Regions from separate parts of the Dorea acetigenes genome, predicted to be linked through region 1. Evidence: a T-box and tRNA genes for the amino acid it is inferred to sense, from the RefSeq annotation. Region 1 holds a T-box; the other regions hold tRNA genes.
What was found. A T-box is a leader RNA that pairs with one kind of tRNA and senses whether it is charged. The one in region 1 lies ahead of leuS (leucine--tRNA ligase), so its partner is inferred to be a tRNA-Leu.

Region 1 (6,109 bases):
TCTCACGTTTTGCCGGTTTCCCGCATACCGGGCACTTACAGTTCACCCATTCTTCGATTCCGGCAAGCGGCGATTCTCCGGTTCCTGTCGGCTCATAGGATTCTACATCCGGCAGCCTGAGTGGTAATTCTTCTTCCGGTACAGGCACTGCACCGCAATCCGGGCAATGTACAATCGGAATCGGCTCTCCCCAATAACGCTGACGGGAAAATACCCAGTCACGCAGCTTATAATTTACGGTTGCACGGCCAATTCCTCTTTCTTCTATAATATGAGGCGCTTCTTTTTTAAGAACAGCAGATTCCATCCCGTTCCATTCACCAGAGTTAATCATCGTTCCATTTGCCTCTGTATAGGCCTCTGTCATATTTTCAATTTCTTTACCATCCTTCGCTATAACCTGGATGATTGGGATTTTGAATTTTGTGGCAAATTCAAAGTCACGATCATCGTGCGCAGGCACACACATAATCGCGCCTGTACCATAATCAGCCAGTACATAGTCTGATAACCAGATTGGAGTTTTTTCTCCATTTAAAGGATTGATTGCATAACTTCCGGTAAATACACCCGTCTTTTCCTTATCCTGCATACGGTCTACATTGGATTTCATAGATGCTTCGTAAATATATTTTTCTACAGCGTCTTTTGTCTCCGGTGTTGCAAGACTTGCCGCTAAAGCATGTTCCGGCGCCAGCACCATAAAGGTCGCTCCATATAAGGTATCCGGCCTTGTCGTATATACCGTAATCTTCTCGTCCCTTCCCTCTACCGGGAAATCAACCTCTGCACCGTAGGATTTACCAATCCAATCCGCCTGCATCTTCTTAACCTTCTCCGGCCAATCAAGCTTGTCAAGATCATTTAAGAGACGTTCTGCATATGCCGTAATCTTCAGCATCCACTGGCGGAGATTCTTCTTGGTAACCTCTGTCCCACAGCGCTCACATTTTCCGTTCACAACCTCTTCATTTGCAAGACCTGTCTTACAGGATGGGCACCAGTTAATCGGAAATTCCTTCTCATAAGCAAGACCTTCCTTGAACATCTTCACAAAAATCCACTGAGTCCATTTGTAGAATTCCGGATCGGTCGTATTTACTTCCATATCCCAGTCATATAATGCGGCAATTTCATTAATCTGGCGCTTAATATTTGCTACATTCTCTGCTGTAGACTTTGCCGGATGAACCCCCATCTTAATCGCATAGTTCTCAGCCGGAAGACCGAATGCATCCCAGCCCATGGGATGAACGATATAGTATCCCTGCAGCAATTTGTACCTGCTCCATACATCCGAAATAACATACCCTCTCCAGTGTCCTACGTGAAGGCCGTTTCCTGATGGATAGGGGAACATATCCAGACAATAGTACTTCTGCTTCTTATTTCCATCCTTATCTACCTTAGGATTCACCGGGTTCTTCTCCCAGTTCTCCCGCCATTTCTTCTCGATTGCTTTGTGATTATAGACAATCTTCTGTGCCATTTTTATAAATCCTCTCTTTCTGCCATAATGCATTCCTATGAAATAAAAGAGCCTTTCCATCCCGCAAGAGACGAAAAGGCTGTATTCCGTGGTACCACTCTTATTCGCCCGGATTCCGGCCGGACGCACTCATTACTTTCTATAACGGGAAACCCCGCCTCTGCCTATACTACTTGGCGAGGTCTTTTCGAGCCTAGTAGTAAGGCACAACCTGTTGGCTTAGCGAGGTCTTTCCGAGCTTAGCAACATGGTTGTCTCCTCTTTATCACTACTTGGCGAGGTTGTTTCGAACCTAGTAGGCTCCACACCCTCTTAACAATTCGCCTTATATTTCAGCAGAAGAACTCCAAGGCGAGTTGGGAGATTACGCTTACTGCCTTGCACCTTCCGGCAGCTCTCTGAAAACGATAGCCTCTTACTACTCCTCTTCTCAGTCTTTCTCCATATCTTAGACCATTATATGAAGAATGTTAAAATAAGTCAAGCGCATTTTTCACTCATTTTTTACTTTTCAGTTGTTTCTCTTAACAAATTCATGTATAATAAATGGTAAGAAAATACGTATGTTAAATACATAGAAAAAGGAGTGTTTCCCATGGTAAATTTATTGACAGGCCCAAAAGGCAGCGGCAAGACACAGCAGATGATTGAGTTGGCCAATCAGCAGGCGAAAGCTTGTAATGGAAACGTAGTATTTATTAAAAACAGTCACCGTGATACAAGAAGCGTAGCTTTTGACATTCGTGTCGTATGTATGGATGATTATCCGGTAATCACGAACATTGATGAATACATCTGCTTTTTATATGGTATGTACAGCGCAAACCACGATGTAGAATGTATATTTATCGATGGCCTTTTAAAACATGCCAATATTAATTTGGAGGATGTGCCGGAATTCGTAGAAAAATTAAAAAAGATTACTTCTCAGTGTGGAGTAGATTTTTATGTAAGTCTCAGCGCAAGTAAAGATGATCTGAAAGATGTTGACTTCACAGACTGTGCTCTTTTAAATTAAAAAATTACATATGGATATTCAAGGGGTAATCCGCATTGCAGGATTACCCCTTATTAATTTCCCCATCCGCCGCTACACCAGCTTTTCATACAGTAAGGTGATAAGCGGCATCGTGACAATGGAAAACAGAACAGACATGACGTTAATAACACTGGCATATTTTGCATCCTGCTCATAAATCTGCGCCAGCTGCGTAACCATAACTGCTGCAGGCGCGCTTGTGGCAAGCAGGACAATCAAAAGAATATATTCCGCTTCCTTATGCATACCGCTCATTCCGGTAAATACAAATATAAATACAGTAATCACCGGAAATGCAACCAGGCGCAGGAAGCAAATCAGATACGGCCTCTTCTGACAAAATACCCCCCGAAGGTCTACATCTGCAACCAACATACCTATCACCATCATACTAATCGGTCCGATTGCATCGCCAAAAGCGCTGATACAGCTTGCTACAGGAGCCGGAAGCCTTATCTGCAGTGCAAAAAGCAGAAGCCCGATTCCAATGGCAATGACATTGGGATTCCATAACATCTGCTTCATATCTGCCTTGCCTTTTCCGCAGATAACCGCCTGTCCATGCGTCCATATCAGCACGGTCTGGACAACAATAAATGCCGTCGTATAGAATACCCACTCCTGTCCCAGCACAGCGCTGACCAGGGGAATAATCAAGTAACCGGAATTTGAATACACGACAGATGCTTTCTCTATCCCATTCAGGCCAAGAGGCTTGCCAAGCAGTCTACCTCCGATAATCATCAATCCGTGCACCAACACTGATGCTGCAAACGCAAGCAGCAGTCCCTGCAGTTTTTCCGCTGTAAATGCAATCTGAAATGCGTCAATCACCACAAATGGTGAACAAATGTATACTACAACATTTGAAATGATTTTGCTGTCTTCTGTACGGAATTTCCCCGACTTTACTGCCACATAACCTACCAGCCCCATCAGAAACAGCGCTACAATCTGCTCTGCTAAAAGTATGCTCAATCCCATTTTCTCTCATTCCTGTTTTTTATTCTATGGACATAACCATATTTGCCCTTGTATCTTCTTTATATTCCAGCGTAATCTCCTGTCCCACTTCGTACTTAATGATATCAATATAATCCACCACAGATACATCAAATATCTCTTCCGATCCCTCAATCATCAGATAATAATGGGAATTGCCGTCAATGACTCCCTGGGCAATCTTCGTGATTTTCCCTGTAATGGTCTTCACTTCTCTGGTATCTTCCGCTTCCTGCTTTACGCCGTTGCTGAGAAGAAGGCTGAGATAGCTTTCCTCACATTGGCTGACGCTGTCCCCAATGGCAACAATCTGGTACTTCTGTACATTCACCATAGCATATTTCTTCACAAGTCCCGCATCATCCTTTAAAGCAATGAAGTATGTCGGTTCATCTGAAATATTAAGCAGCAGCGGAAAAGTTGCCTGATATTTTAAGTTCTGCACCTGCCCTTCTGCCGATGCCATAGCTGCCGCCTCGGTAGCTCCTTCTACCTTATAATACTTTGTCTCCATCGTCCGCTGATTTGCAAGTACGAATCCTACATTAGACTGATCTCCATTTACGGAAGTAACCCCTGTATACATCCATACATCATCATCCAGCGCCAGATAATTGTAGCCATCCGTAGTTTCCAGACAATCCCTCTGACCGAGGATACTATTGAAAAATCCATGTTTCAGCGTCCCATAATAATCAAATAACCGGACAAGCAAATCTGCAGAATATGCACGGTCAATCCACGTCGGCGCATCTTCAATGGCATAATCTTCCGTCTCGCCGGTAATGGCATTGCACAGTACAACTCTTCCCACCGTCTCGCCGCCAAATAGACCGATATTGAACTTCTTAACCGGAGCGATCCAATATGGAACGCCATCTTCATCAATTTCAAAGCTAAGGTTATCATAAATATAAGTCGGATGTTCAAAACGCAGATGACGATAAATATTACGGTTAAAATATTCACTGGTGGAATATTTAATTCCTTCTTCCAGCTTCACCAGCTCGGTATTCTGATTTGCCATATCAATCCGGATATACGCAGGAATCCCTTCCGAACGGTTCGTAAACCATTTGATAACGCTGGCATATTTCAGCGGCGTCACCCTCACCGGACGTCCCTGATAATTAATCTGGCTGTAAATATCATCTGCCTCAAACTGGGATACCATGTCTACCATACTTCCCATCTTCCGGTCTCCAAGGATTTCCGCCGAATCCTTGTCAAGAAGCGGAATCTGGTCGAAAGAAATCTCCTCCACGTCCTCTGTGAATTCCCCTTCTTCCACCTCCATCAGTTTCTGATACCGTTTCGCATTAATAATCGGAGAGGATAAAAGGCTTCCAACCAGGTAAATAATCCCCACACCCAGAATCATAAAGAGAAAAACCTTCATGACTTTCGACTGCTTCACTTCTTTTACGCCCAACTTCTTTCGCAGTGCATAAATAACTGCCACAGCTGCCAGGAAAAATAACAGGAAAAACCATGCTTCCGAAGAGTGCAGATTTGCAGCCGGAAGTGCAATATAATAATAAATTCCTGCTATGATTACCAATATAATTCCAATTAAAATTTTCTTGGATGCTTTCATTTACCTTCCTCCTTTACACCATTTTTTAAAATTTCTTTCTCCATACAAATGAAAACAGCATCATGAACGGGAATATCTCCAGTCTTCCCGCCAGCATATCCAGACAAAACACAATCTTAGAAAGCGGCGAAAAGTCTGCAAAGTTTCCAGTCGGCCCCACAGCGCCAAATCCTGGGCCGATGTTATTTACCGTAGCAATTACGGAACTGAATGTAGTTGAAAAGTCAAAATTGTCCAGCGAGACAATCAAAACCGACACGATAACCAGTACCACGTATGCCACAATATATACATACACATTCATAATCGTACTGTCGCTTAATTTCTTCCCGTTTACGCGCACTACATTCACAGACTTCGGATGCAGCATTTCCTTAATCGTGCGGGAGATGCTTTTCAAAAGAATCAAAAGCCTGGATACCTTAATTCCGCCTCCGGTAGAAGATGCACAGGCACCAATCACCATCAGCGTCATAAGTATACATTTTGAAAATTCCGGCCAGAGATTGAAATCTGTCGTTGCATACCCTGTCGTTGTAATAATTGTACTTACCTGGAACGCCGCGTGGCGCAGAGCTGTCCCCACAGATTCCTCCATGTGGCTGATATTTACCGTAATCATCAATATGGCAGCTGCAATGATCCCAAAATAAGTCCGCAGCTCTTCGTTTTTGTATAATGTTTTTGCATCTCCAAGAAGCAAAAAGAAGTATAAGTTAAAGTTTACTCCAAACAGTGCCATAAAAATAGTAATCACCCATTCAATATAGGCGCTGTCAAAATGAGCCACACTATCCGCATAATTAGAGAATCCTCCGGTTCCGGCTGTACCAAATGCATGAATCAGGCTGTCAAAAAGATTCATCCCTCCAAGCAAAAGCAAAATGACCTCTACCATTGTCAGCACAAAGTACATTCCATACAGAAGCTGTGCCGTAGAGCGGGACTTCGGCAGAAGCTTATCCTTTTCCGGCCCCGGAAC
Region 2 (6,109 bases), on a different contig from region 1:
GCCGAAGGTGACAGCCAGGATTAAGTATATTAAGAGAAACGTACCGCCTCCATACTGAGCCGCCAGATACGGGAAACGCCAGATATTCCCCAGACCGACTGCAGAACCGGCAGCGGCCAGTACAAATCCCAGCTTGCTAGAAAAATTGCTTCTTTCGTTCATTGAATAAAAACCTCCTCAAAATCATTCTCTCATTTCTTATATTTTAATGACAGTGTGTAAAAACCATTATATAGAAAAAAGTCGGATTTCGCAATAGAAAAAAGGTTGACAATGAAAAAATAATGTGTTAGATTATTAACTGCGTGAAGCGGAAAATAAAGTAGAGTATCCACTCTCACCTCAGTGCAATCGGGCATCTGGCGGTTTGATAAAGCGGCATGAAAAAAGAGATTGTATAAGTCTCTCTTGTATTTTATGCAGAGTTGAAAGTGGATAGTCGGAAGCTGTTCACTTATTTTTTATGTAAGGAAAGAGTACTGCTTACATTTTATGTTTTATTTTATGATGGAGGTGCACTACAATTAGCGATTTAATGATTAACGAGCAAATCAGAGACAGAGAAGTACGCGTAATCAGCGAAGAAGGAGAGCAGCTTGGCATTATGTCTGCGAAGGATGCGATGAAACTTGCGCATGAAGCAGATTTAGACCTTGTGAAGATTGCTCCGAAGGCTCAACCGCCGGTATGCAAGATTATTGATTACGGTAAGTATAAGTATGAGCTGACAAGAAAAGAAAAAGAGGCCAAGAAAAAGCAAAAGACGGTCGAGGTTAAGGAAGTGCGTCTTTCACCCAATATCGACACCAATGATTTGAATACAAAGGTGAATAGTGCGAAGAAGTTCATTGGGAAGGGAAATAAAGTAAAAGTCACGTTGCGATTCCGCGGGAGAGAAATGGCACACGTACAGCAGAGCAGACATATTTTGGATGATTTTGCCAAGATGCTGGAGGATGTGGCTGTGGTGGAGAAGCCAGCCAAACTCGAAGGAAGAAATATGAGCATGGTTTTAACTGTAAAACGTTAAAAATAAACACACATTATCAAGGAGGAATATATCATGCCAAAAATTAAGACAAATAGAGCTGCTGCAAAGCGCTTCAAAAAAACAGGTACAGGAAAGTTAAAAAGAAATAAAGCTTACAAGAGCCATATCTTAACAAAGAAGTCTACAAAGAGAAAAAGAAATCTCAGAAAGGCAACTATTGCAGATGCTACTAACGTAAAGAATATGAAGAAAGTATTACCATATCTCTAAGATAAGACAGATATTGAAGGAGGAATAAGACATGGCAAGAATCAAAGGCGGATTGAACGCTAAGAAAAAACATAACAGAACTTTAAAATTGGCAAAAGGATATAGGGGAGCACGTTCCAAACAGTACAGAGTTGCAAAACAGTCTGTAATGAGAGCGCTTACATCTTCTTATGCAGGAAGAAAACAGCGTAAACGTCAGATGCGTCAGCTCTGGATTGCACGTATTAATGCGGCAGCAAGATTGAACGGACTGTCATACAGCAAGTTCATGCATGGCTTAAAGTTGGCGAATGTGGATGTGAACAGAAAGATGCTGGCAGAGATGGCGGTAAATGATGCTGCAGGATTTGCAACACTTGCAGAAGTTGCAAAGTCAGCGCTCGCTTAATTTATAGAAAACAGAAACTTCCGTCTCCCGGCGGGAGGCGGAGGTTTTTGAAATTTGGTATTGACATTTATGAACCAATGTAGTAATCTATTAGACGGACGTTAAGTCAAGCGGAAGTGTCGGAACTGGCAGACGAGCAAGACTAAGGATCTTGTGATCAATGCGATCGTGTGGGTTCAAGTCCCATCTTCCGCATTCAGGAGGATTGCGCAGAGCAGTCCTCTTATATACTTAATTACATATTGATAGGCGGAAGTGTCGGAACTGGCAGACGAGCAAGACTAAGGATCTTGTAAGCATTGCGCTTGTGTGGGTTCAAGTCCCATCTTCCGCATTGACAGAAAGAGAGCTATTCGATTTTATTTTATAAATCGAATAGCTCTTTTAATGAAATTCCAGAAGTTTCACTATATAACCTCGCTTTCTATTGAATTTTAGATAAGTCCCTCTATTTCATTGGACCGACCTCCTGTTTTTTGAAGTTTTCTCTTCTTTTGTTATCCCTATTTTAAGTTATTGAATAGAAAATGTCAAGAAGATTTTGAAATATTTTTTTTGAAAATATAAATTATCTAAATATTCATGCAATTTATCGCGAGTAATTGTCTGCATTGTGTGCTTTCCTGTAGAAATAGTATGGTGCCAGAAGCAGTATGGTGGCGCCCCAGGCGAGAGGGTAGCTGATAAGGATGGTAGACAGCTCTTGACGGATAGGAACCATAATCAGGATCCAAGGGAGACGGACGCCGCAGACGCCGCCCAGGGTAATCAGAGTTGGTATCAGTACATCGCCTATTCCGCGCAGTGCTCCTGAGAGGATTTCTACAAAGATGAAGATGGCATAACTTGGGACGATATGCAGCAGCATATAAGTTCCGATGGATATGACATTTGGGTCATCTGTAAACAGATAAAATAAAGGTTTTGCAAAAAGCATCAGGAAGACCAGGATGGAGCCGCAGATTGCAAGTGACATTCCCAGGCAGGTGCGCACGCTCTGATATACCCGGTTCATTTTCCCGGCGCCGTAATTCTGACCGGTGAAAGTGGTAATGGCGATTCCGAACGCGCCGCTGACTGCCCAGAATATCATATCCATTTTTCCGAATGCCGCCCACGCCGCAGCGGTATCTGTCCCGAAGCTGTTGATGGCGGTCTGTATAATAATATTGGTAAGACCGTACATGCACGCTTGGAGACTGCTTGGAAGGCCGATGCGCAGTTCTGATTTTAATATGGGCAGATAAAGCCGTATCCGGCGTATCTGCAGCTGGATATCTTCGTAGGAAAACATCAGCGTCCTGGTGACAAGCACGGCGCTGACTGCCTGGGATATGACGGTAGCGATTGCTGCCCCGGCGATTCCCATTTTGAAAACGATAACCAAAAGGATGTCCAGCGCGATGTTCAGAAAACAGCAGAACATCAGGTAATAAAGCGGTCTTTTGGAGTCTCCGATGGCACGCATGATACTGGAACCCATGTTATAGACCAAAGTGGCAATGATTCCCAGAAAATAGATGCGCAGGTAGAGGACAGAGTCCCCCATAATAGCTTCCGGTGTTTTGGTGACAGCCAGCAGCCATGGCGTCGCAAACCAGCCGACGATGCTGATTAGAATGCTTACGATGATCGAAAATGCATAGGCAGTATGGAGGCTTCTGTGCAGGTTCATGTAATCCTTTGCTCCGAAGAACTGTGAGATAATTACGGTGGCTCCGGAAGATAGGCCTGTAAAAAAGGAAAAGACCTGATAGGTGATGACAGAAGCGGAGCCACCTACGCTTGCCAGCGCTTCTTTTCCGACAAATCGCCCTACAATGACGGCGTCTGCAGTATTATATAACTGTTGAAATAAGGTCCCGATTACAATCGGAAAAAAGAACAGCAGTAATTGTTTCCAGATAATTCCCTCCGTAATCTGGTTCTTTCCGTTTTTCTCCTTTGTCATGACATCCCACTCCTTTCTCTTCTATAATTATATCATCGTCAGGGAGAGGGTGTACAGATATAATTCATAGGGATTTGCCTGGTTGAAATGAGTAATTATTAATGGTACAATAACAGGAAGTGTGAAGGAGTTTTGAAAATGGATGTCTCGATTGTTATACCAACCAAGAATGCCGGGAAGCTTTTGAACCGTGTGCTTGCCATGGTGTTCCGGCAGAAAACAGAATATAGTTATGAGGTTATTTGTGTGGATTCCGGTTCCGGGGATGAGACGCTTGGAATTATCCGCAGTTACCCCTGCCGGTTATTCGAGATTCCGGCGTCTGAGTTCGGGCATGGAAGGACAAGGAACTATGGCGCAGCACAAGGAAATGGGACATACATTGTGTTTCTTACGCAGGATGCCCTTCCGGCGTCGGAAGACTGGCTTCAGAATCTGGTGGATGCTATGCAAATAGAAGATGGAATAGTGGGAGGATTTGGAATCCATTTGCCATACCCGGATTGCAATATATTTGATAAGAGAGATTTAAAAGCGCATTTTGATAATTTTGGACAGGAAAATACGGTTTACTGGCTGGATGATGAGGAGCGCTACAGGTCGGAAGAAGGCTATCTGCATAAGCTGGCGTTTTTTTCCGATAATAATGCATGCCTGCGCAGAGATGTCTGGGAGAAATATCCGTATCCGGATGTGGATTTTGCCGAAGATCAGATATGGATGCGCAAAATGATTGAGCTGGGATATAAGAAGGTGTACTGCCCTTATGCTCCGGTCTATCATTCCCATAATTTTCCTCTGCGAGAGTATTATGGACGTTATTTTGATGAATACAGAGGTCTGAACCGGATTCACGGTTATGTGATTTCTGATTCTTGGATGAAACTTCCACTTCTGGTTATTAGGCATACATTGGCAGATCTGCGATATGTCCGCTCCCTGCCGCTTAAAAGGAAGGAGAAGTTTTCCTGGCTTTTATATTCTGCCGGACGCAATTATTGCCGGTACTATGCCGGATATAAAGGAGGAAGATATGACAGATTTTCAAGGAGAAGGCAGGAAAGGTGGGACAGAAGAATATCGCAGCAATACAAACAGAGAAAGGGTCAGGGGGTATAGAGATATGAAGGAATTTGTTATAAAGGGAATCCGCTTTGTGAGACGGAGAGGAATCAGGGGAGTTGCTGAGAAGTTCCATCTTGCCCCCAGGAAAAATGAATTTCTGAAGCATTATGAATTTTTGACGACTGAGAAGCGTGTTCCGTTTAATCAGGCAGAATACGAAAAACATAAAAATGATGAGGTTAAGATTCTGAACTGGATTATTCCGGAGATGGGGGAAGGATCCGGCGGGCATATTAATATTTTCCGGTTTGTTTCGTTTTTAGAGGATATGGGATTCCACAGCAGGCTGTATCTTGTATTGTCTCCTACCTATCGGAATGATAACAAGGGATTTCGGAAGAGACTTTCGGAGATGTTTCCCATTCTTGACAGCCGGGTGGAAGCTTTCTGGGATATCAGAGAGGCGGAGTTTGCTCATGCAACCATTGCTACTGCCTGGCAGACGGCTTATTTTGTGAAGAATTTTGATAATACCATTTCTAAATTCTACTTTGTGCAGGATTATGAGCCTTACTTTTTCCCAATGGGTTCTTTCTATCAGTTTGCAGAAGATACTTACCGGTTCGGGTTCCGGGGAATTACGGCTGGCGATTGGCTGAAGGATATGCTGGAAGAGCGGTATGGGATGAAGTGTGACAGTTTTAGTTTTTCTTATGATAAGGAATTGTATAGAGAGCATAAGAAGACGGGAAATGAAAAAAAAGTATTTTTTTATGCACGGCCGGTGACAGAACGCCGGGATTTTGAGATTGGGATGCTGGCACTTTCTGAGCTGTGCAGCCGTATGCCGGAGGTAGAGGTGCTTTTGGCCGGTTGGGATGTGTCCTATCTTGAGATCCCGTTCCGGCATCAGAATCTGGGAATTGTAAGTATGGGGCAATTGTCGGAAATCTACGGGCAGTGTGACTTGTGTATGGTACTTTCTAATACAAACTTGTCATTATTGCCTCTTGAAATTATGGCGTCCGGCTCGGCGGTGGTTTGTTCAAAAGGAGAGAACAGTACCTGGCTTGTAAGTGAAGAGAATGCTGTGTTGGTGGAGTATGATCCGGCAGACATAGCGGATAAGATGGAATACTATCTGAAGCATGAAGAGGCGCTGGAGAAAATCAAAGACCAGGGAATTGCATTTGCAAAAACAACTTCCTGGGAAGCGGAAGCGAAGAAGGTGCGGGATGCTTTGAAGAAGGGAATTGAAGAAGATGCAGGATAAGGGAATACAGAGGGTAGAGGCCGTGTCAGAAGCGGGGATACAGCTTGACAGATTGGATTGGAAGCGGGAGAATCCGGCGATAGCCGTTCAGATACACGTATTTTTTACAGAGGTTATAGGAGAGCTTTTGGAAGCAGTGAATGCCATTCCCTATGCTTATGATTGCTATAT
Region 3 (6,109 bases), on a different contig from region 1:
TGATACTCTGCAACCCATGCCATGCCGCCCTGGATGATTGGATATTCAATTCCCAACAGCTTTGTTATCTCTGTCTTCATAACGAATCCTCACCTACACTTCTCTTATTTATGCTCTTCAATATATTTCTCTACATCGCCCACCGTTGCAATCTTCTCCAAATCTTCTGTCGGAATTTCCACATCAAATTCTTCTTCCAACGCCATTACCAGTTCAAATAAATCCAGAGAATCTGCATCCAGGTCTTCCTTAAATGCTGTGTCTGCCGTAATACCTGCCGCGTCTGCTCCCAAAGCTTCTGCCGTTATTTCAATAATTCTTTCCTCCATGATATTTCTCCTTTTCTATCTATTCTTTTGCATCAGACACCCAGTCTGTAATGCACGCTCCCCAGGAAAGTCCCGCGCCAAATCCTGCCATCAGAATCTTTTGCCCGTTTTTTAAGCTTCCTTTCCTCTTCAGCTCATCCAGCAAAATCGGAATACTGGCTGAAGACGTATTCCCATATTCCTGCAGATTCATGGGGAATCTGTCTATCTCTATCTTCAGCCTTTTCGCCACTGCTTCTACAATTCTCCGATTTGCCTGATGCAGGATGAAATAATCAATTTCCTCTATCTCCATTTCATTCTTGCGCAGGATTTCCCCGATGACTTCCGTAACTCTTTTTACTGCAAATTGAAATACTGCCCTGCCGTCCATCTTCATATAAGTATCTTTCTCAGGGATTTTCTTCCAGTCCTTCACAAACCGGCTCTTGCAGGTCAGGGCTTCGCCCTTCCCACCGTCAGAATGGGCTGCTATCTTATAACTTCTGCCTTCCACAGCTCTCACGACCGCAGCTCCGGCTCCGTCGCCAAATAAAATACAGGTTCCCCTGTCCTGCCAGTCTGTAAGATTGGAAAGACTCTCGCTTCCGACAAGCAAAACCGTCCGGCACATTCCACTTGCAATATATGCCTGCGCCGTCTGATAAGCAAATACGAAACCGCTGCATGCCGCATTCAAGTCAAAGCCCACCGCATTCTCTGCACCGAGAAGCCGCTGTACCTCACATGCCGCACAGGGCAAGACCACATCCGACGATATGGTAGAAACAAGAATCATATCCACCTCGTCCGCCCCGATCCGGGCATCCTCCAGCGCTCTTTTCCCTGCTTCTGCCGCCATAGATACCGTAGTCTCCTTTTCAATAATATGGCGGCGCACCACCCCCGTCCGTTCCCGGATCCACTCATCACTGGTATCCACCAGCTTCGCAATGTCATGATTGTCCAATGTATGAACCGGCACGCACGAACCAGTTCCACATATTACACCTGTCATTTCTTCTTCTCCATTTCCCTTTATTTATTTTGTATATAAAATATTTTGTAATTAGAATTATTTGATTTTCAAAGTATATATCATGATCAGGTCTCTGTCAAGAAAAAAGATTGCGCCTAGCGCAATCTTTTTTTTCACACCCTCTATGCTTTTATCATTCTCTCCGCAACTTCTTGCCCGGCAGGGCTTCCTGCCACGCCACCAACACCTGTCTCGCGAAGGCTTACATCCATCTTCTCCCCGACTTCCCGCATTGCGTCAATGACCTGGTCCACCGGAATCCGGCTGCTAATACCTGCCAGCGCCATATCGGCCGCCGCAAGGGCATTGACTGCCCCGCCTACATTCCTTTTCACACAGGGAACCTCAACCAGCCCCGCTACCGGATCGCACACCAGACCCATCAGGTTCTTAAGAGCCATCGCCGCCGCATGTCCCATCTGCGGAATGCTGCTGCCTTTCAGGTAACAGATTGCCGCCGCCGTCATAGCAGAACCGGAACCAATCTCCGCCTGGCATCCTCCCGCCGCGCCTGCCAGAAATGCACGGTTCGCAATCACCTGCCCTACTCCGGCAGCCACATACATTGCTTCAATCATTCTCTCCTCCGGCACCTCATGCTCCCGGTAATAAGTCACCAGCACCGCAGGCATTACTCCGCACGCACCTGCCGTTGGTGCCGCTACAATCCGCTTCATACAGGCATTATTGCACCCCATCTTCAATGCTACCGTCATGACCTTAGACACGAAATCTCCGCACAAGGTATCTCCTGCCTGCTGATACGCTTCCATCAGTCCGCCTTCTCTGCCTACCAGCCCGCTTCTTGATACCAGTTCCGGCTCATATGCATCCACCGCATCCCGCATCGCATACCACATTTTCTGCATCATCTTCCAGGATGCTTCTTCTGTAATCCCCTGTTCATCACAATCTTCAAGCTGAATCGCCTTCCAAAAATCAATGCCATCCTTTTCACACTTTTTCTCTACCGCCTCTATTGATCGATATGACATACGCTTTCATTTCCTCCTGTAATCTTTTCTCAAGAACACTTTCTTACACCATGCCCGACACATTCAGGAAGGTCACTTTCTTAATTCCTTCCATCCCCCGCAGCCAGTCAAGCGCCTGCTCTGATATAATCTGATCCGTCTCCACTACCATCACCGCAAAACCGCCCCTCTTATCACGGAACAACTGCATGGTTGCAATATTAATCTTCTTTCTGCTAAGAACATTCGCCACATCCGCCACACATCCCGGCTGATCCACATTATGAACAATCAGAGTATTGATTTCCGCACTGAAATTCACCGCCATGTCATCCAGCATACTCACCCTGATCCTTCCGCCTCCAACGGAATATGCCTGAATCTTAAGCGGCGCCGCCCCGTCTGCCTCCAGCATCATCAGCGCTGTATTGGGATGCGCGCCCCGAATCTCCTTCTTCCCCATTGTAAATTCCATCCCGGCTTCCTTCGCAACTTCATAACTGTCCGGAATTCTCATATCGTCCGGTTTCATCCCCAGGAGCCCGGCCACAATCGCCTTGTCTGTTCCATGCCCTTCCCCCGTTGCCGCAAAAGAACCTGACAAATAGATTTCCGCCTTTTTCGGCTGTTTTCCCAAAAGCTGCCTGGCAACCAGACCAATCTTTACAGCCCCTGCCGTATGTGAGCTGGATGGTCCCACCATAATTGGCCCTAAAATGTCAAAAATACTTCCCATATGACGTCCCTCTTACCTTTCGTACATTTAATACTAGCTTCATTATACTGGGGATTCGCAGGCATTACAAATATTTTTTCACAAATTCAAAAAAAGTATTTGCCTTATTGGAAAAACTGTGATAGAATAGCTTTTGTCAGCGGAGATGGCGGAATGGCAGACGCGCTAGATTCAGGTTCTAGTGGTGGCAACACTGTGAGGGTTCAAGTCCCTTTCTCCGCATGGTTGATAAGGTAAAGGAATCCTTGATTTTCAAGGGTTCTTTTTCTTTTATCTCATCTTTAAGTACCATCACAGGTGATTACAATTCTTATGCAACCTGTTTGCTTGACCGCCTGAGTTTGCTTTTCTGTAAAAAATTAAGCACCTGGATATTTATTCTCCAAATGCTTTGTATTTGTTACTTATTTATTTTTCTTTACACCATTGTTTATATTCGTCCGATCTTTGAACAAATCCGCTAAATTCCGGTACTGTAAAATCCAATTCTGAGTGCCTAACCGGGTATATAATACCCTTATTTATTAACTGCGCTCTAGTTGGAGAAATAGTTTTTACTTTCTTTTTTAATTGCCCTGCTATATTTGAAATCGTACACGGCAGTTCATCGCATTTTACCATTGCGAATATAAATTTTTTATCTCCATCTGAACATCTCTCATATCTAACTTTAAAAAATCCAGTATCAAGAGTATTAAAGAACATTTCTATAATATTTTTGATGTCATCAATCTCTATTATATTTTTATTAGTTTCTTTATACACGATTTGGCATAATTGTTGAATAAAAAATGGATAACCTTTTGTTATATTTATGATTTCAGTTATTGCTTCATCTGTGTATGATATTCCAAATTTTTTTGCAGGTTCTTCAATAGCTTTTCGAGACTGTTCTCCTGTCAATGAACCAATTTCTTTATATAAGAAAAGTCTTTCTGAATATGATTTTTCATCTGATAACATTTTGTATATCTTAGGTAAACCAGCACCTATAATCATTACTGGATATCCTAATTGATTCGTGCGATGTAATGCGGCAATCAAGGAACCTAATTCTGTTGCTTTCATATACTGGATTTCATCAATAAAAAAGCATATAGGTATCTCTGATTTATAAGCTGTTTCTCCAATTGTCGTGAACACTTCTGTTAAACTTTGTGTTAGATTCGTAGATTTATACAATTCCCTTTCTTGCAAAGATAGCGAAAAAGTATTATCATTTGGATCAAAAGACACTACTAAAGCTTTTATTGCATCTAATGGTTTCTGTATTAAATTCTTAAATTTTTCTTTTGCACTTACCTTTCTTAAAAAAGCTTGTGAACAAGTTGCAATTTGTGAAATGAAATCATTCCGTTCTTCTACTTCTATGTGTTTACAAAATATATCCTTATCCTCTGCTATCTTCTGTAATTTATTGATAAGAACCGTTTTGCCTACGCCTCTTAATCCACTAAAAATAACAGATTGTGTTGGAACATTCATTGTTAGTGCAATGAACATTTGCTCAATATTATCTATATCCTCGTCACGGCCAGCAAGATATGTCGGCATTAATCCCGCTCCCGGTCGGTATGGATTCACTTTGAACATGTAATACCACCTCCAACTATATTATTGCATGAGCTTACGTTATTGTCAATCATTTTACGTTCATTTCCGTCAATTTTCGTTATAAAATCCACTAGACTTATATAGATTTAAAAAGGGGCTGCCTATTTCCCGACAGCGCCCTCGTGAATCTAACAAAACATTTCTATTTTATTTTTCAAATTTTTCCATGAATCTCTGAATAATGATTGCGCACTCTGCACGGCTTGTGCTTCCCTGCGGATCCAGGCGGTAGGATCCATTGTCATTCTTCTTACCGGAGATAATCTCATTCTCAACCGCCCACTTCATGGCTTCTTCTGCAAATTCACTTACCGTACCGGCATCTGTAAATCTGCTGATTTCTGCAGTCTTTGACGTATCGTATCCCTTGTAATCGGCATAGCGGTACATCATAACTACCATCTGCTCACGGGTAATCGGATCGTTTGTTCCAAAATAACCGGAGTCTGTATAACCTGTAACAACCTTTGCCTCAGCCGCCCATAAAACTGCATCTGAATAAAATTGCTCATCCGGTACATCCGGGAATCTGTTCGTATACGTTACCTTCGGCGTTCCTTCAATTCTGTGAAGAATGGTTGCAAACTGCGCACGTACCAGCGTTGTGTATGGATCGAAATGGGTGCCATCTATACCTGTCATAGTTCCTGCATAATAGTTGTAAGCCACTTCCTTGTAGAACCAATCGGTATCTGCAACATCTATGTAGGGCAGTTTTCCAACAGGCACAAGCGCTTCCATTGCCTCTGTCAGCTCCTTTGCCGCCCGATCCACATCTTCCTGCTTCGGCTCTTTTTCTTCATTCACAGATTTCGCATCTTGCAGAGCCTCCTGGAATACCTGCCAGGAAGCTTCTGTATAGTCAGATTCCTTCAGCTTCTCTGCTTCCTGAATCACTGCTTCCAGCTTCGTCTTGTCAACGGTAATAACCGGGTCATCCGGCGGTGTCACCGGCTTTTCTTTCAGCCCATTCTGTGCCTCTTCCAATGCAGTCTTTGCACTGTCTACCTCTTCCTGCGTTGCATCTTCTTTATCCATGATTACCTGCGCCTTATTTAAAGCCTCCTGGAATGCTTCCCAGGAATCAGCAGTATAATCATCCGCCTCTAATTTTGCGGTGTTTTCGATTGCCTGTTTCAACGCATCTTTCGTTACCAGCGGCACATCCGGCTTTTCTTTCAGCCCATTCTGCGCCTCTTCCAATGTAGTCTTTGCATTGTCCACCTCTTCCTGCGTTGCATCTTCTTTACCCAGGATTTCTTTTGCCTTATTCAAAGCCTCCTGGAATACTTCCCAAGAATCGGCAGTATAATCATCCGCCTCTAATTTTGCGGTATTTTCGATTGCCTGTTTCAACGCATCCTTCGTTACCGGCGGCACATCCGGCTCTTTCTCTTCCACTGCCGCCGTCTCTGCGCTCACAATCGTTCCATCTTCC

Region 2: it has a tRNA-Leu gene. The T-box ahead of leuS (leucine--tRNA ligase) is inferred to sense a tRNA for this amino acid. The anticodon was not compared.
Region 3: it has a tRNA-Leu gene. The T-box ahead of leuS (leucine--tRNA ligase) is inferred to sense a tRNA for this amino acid. The anticodon was not compared.

What each region holds. Positions count from the first base shown of each region.
Region 1 covers NZ_JAOQJU010000035.1:20,536-26,644, reverse strand. The annotation lists gene leuS (leucine--tRNA ligase) at 1-1,489, opposite strand, end outside; T-box leader at 1,553-1,930, opposite strand; gene OCV99_RS16455 (hypothetical protein) at 2,085-2,507, shown strand; gene OCV99_RS16450 (AEC family transporter) at 2,580-3,512, opposite strand; gene OCV99_RS16445 (CvpA family protein) at 3,532-5,127, opposite strand; gene OCV99_RS16440 (TrkH family potassium uptake protein) at 5,153-6,109, opposite strand, start outside.
Region 2 covers NZ_JAOQJU010000007.1:42,942-49,050, reverse strand. The annotation lists gene OCV99_RS07940 (sodium-dependent transporter) at 1-162, opposite strand, end outside; gene infC (translation initiation factor IF-3) at 536-1,030, shown strand; gene rpmI (50S ribosomal protein L35) at 1,064-1,261, shown strand; gene rplT (50S ribosomal protein L20) at 1,293-1,649, shown strand; tRNA gene OCV99_RS07920 (tRNA-Leu) at 1,760-1,844, shown strand; tRNA gene OCV99_RS07915 (tRNA-Leu) at 1,899-1,983, shown strand; gene OCV99_RS07910 (MATE family efflux transporter) at 2,239-3,600, opposite strand; gene OCV99_RS07905 (glycosyltransferase family 2 protein) at 3,739-4,719, shown strand; gene OCV99_RS07900 (glycosyltransferase family 4 protein) at 4,634-5,938, shown strand; gene OCV99_RS07895 (rhamnosyltransferase WsaF family glycosyltransferase) at 5,928-6,109, shown strand, end outside.
Region 3 covers NZ_JAOQJU010000006.1:88,732-94,840, forward strand. The annotation lists gene fabK (enoyl-[acyl-carrier-protein] reductase FabK) at 1-80, opposite strand, end outside; gene acpP (acyl carrier protein) at 105-329, opposite strand; gene OCV99_RS07620 (beta-ketoacyl-ACP synthase III) at 349-1,326, opposite strand; gene sdaAA (L-serine ammonia-lyase, iron-sulfur-dependent, subunit alpha) at 1,470-2,342, opposite strand; gene sdaAB (L-serine ammonia-lyase, iron-sulfur-dependent subunit beta) at 2,386-3,057, opposite strand; tRNA gene OCV99_RS07635 (tRNA-Leu) at 3,197-3,279, shown strand; gene OCV99_RS07640 (ATP-binding protein) at 3,466-4,650, opposite strand; gene OCV99_RS07645 (CotH kinase family protein) at 4,819-6,109, opposite strand, start outside.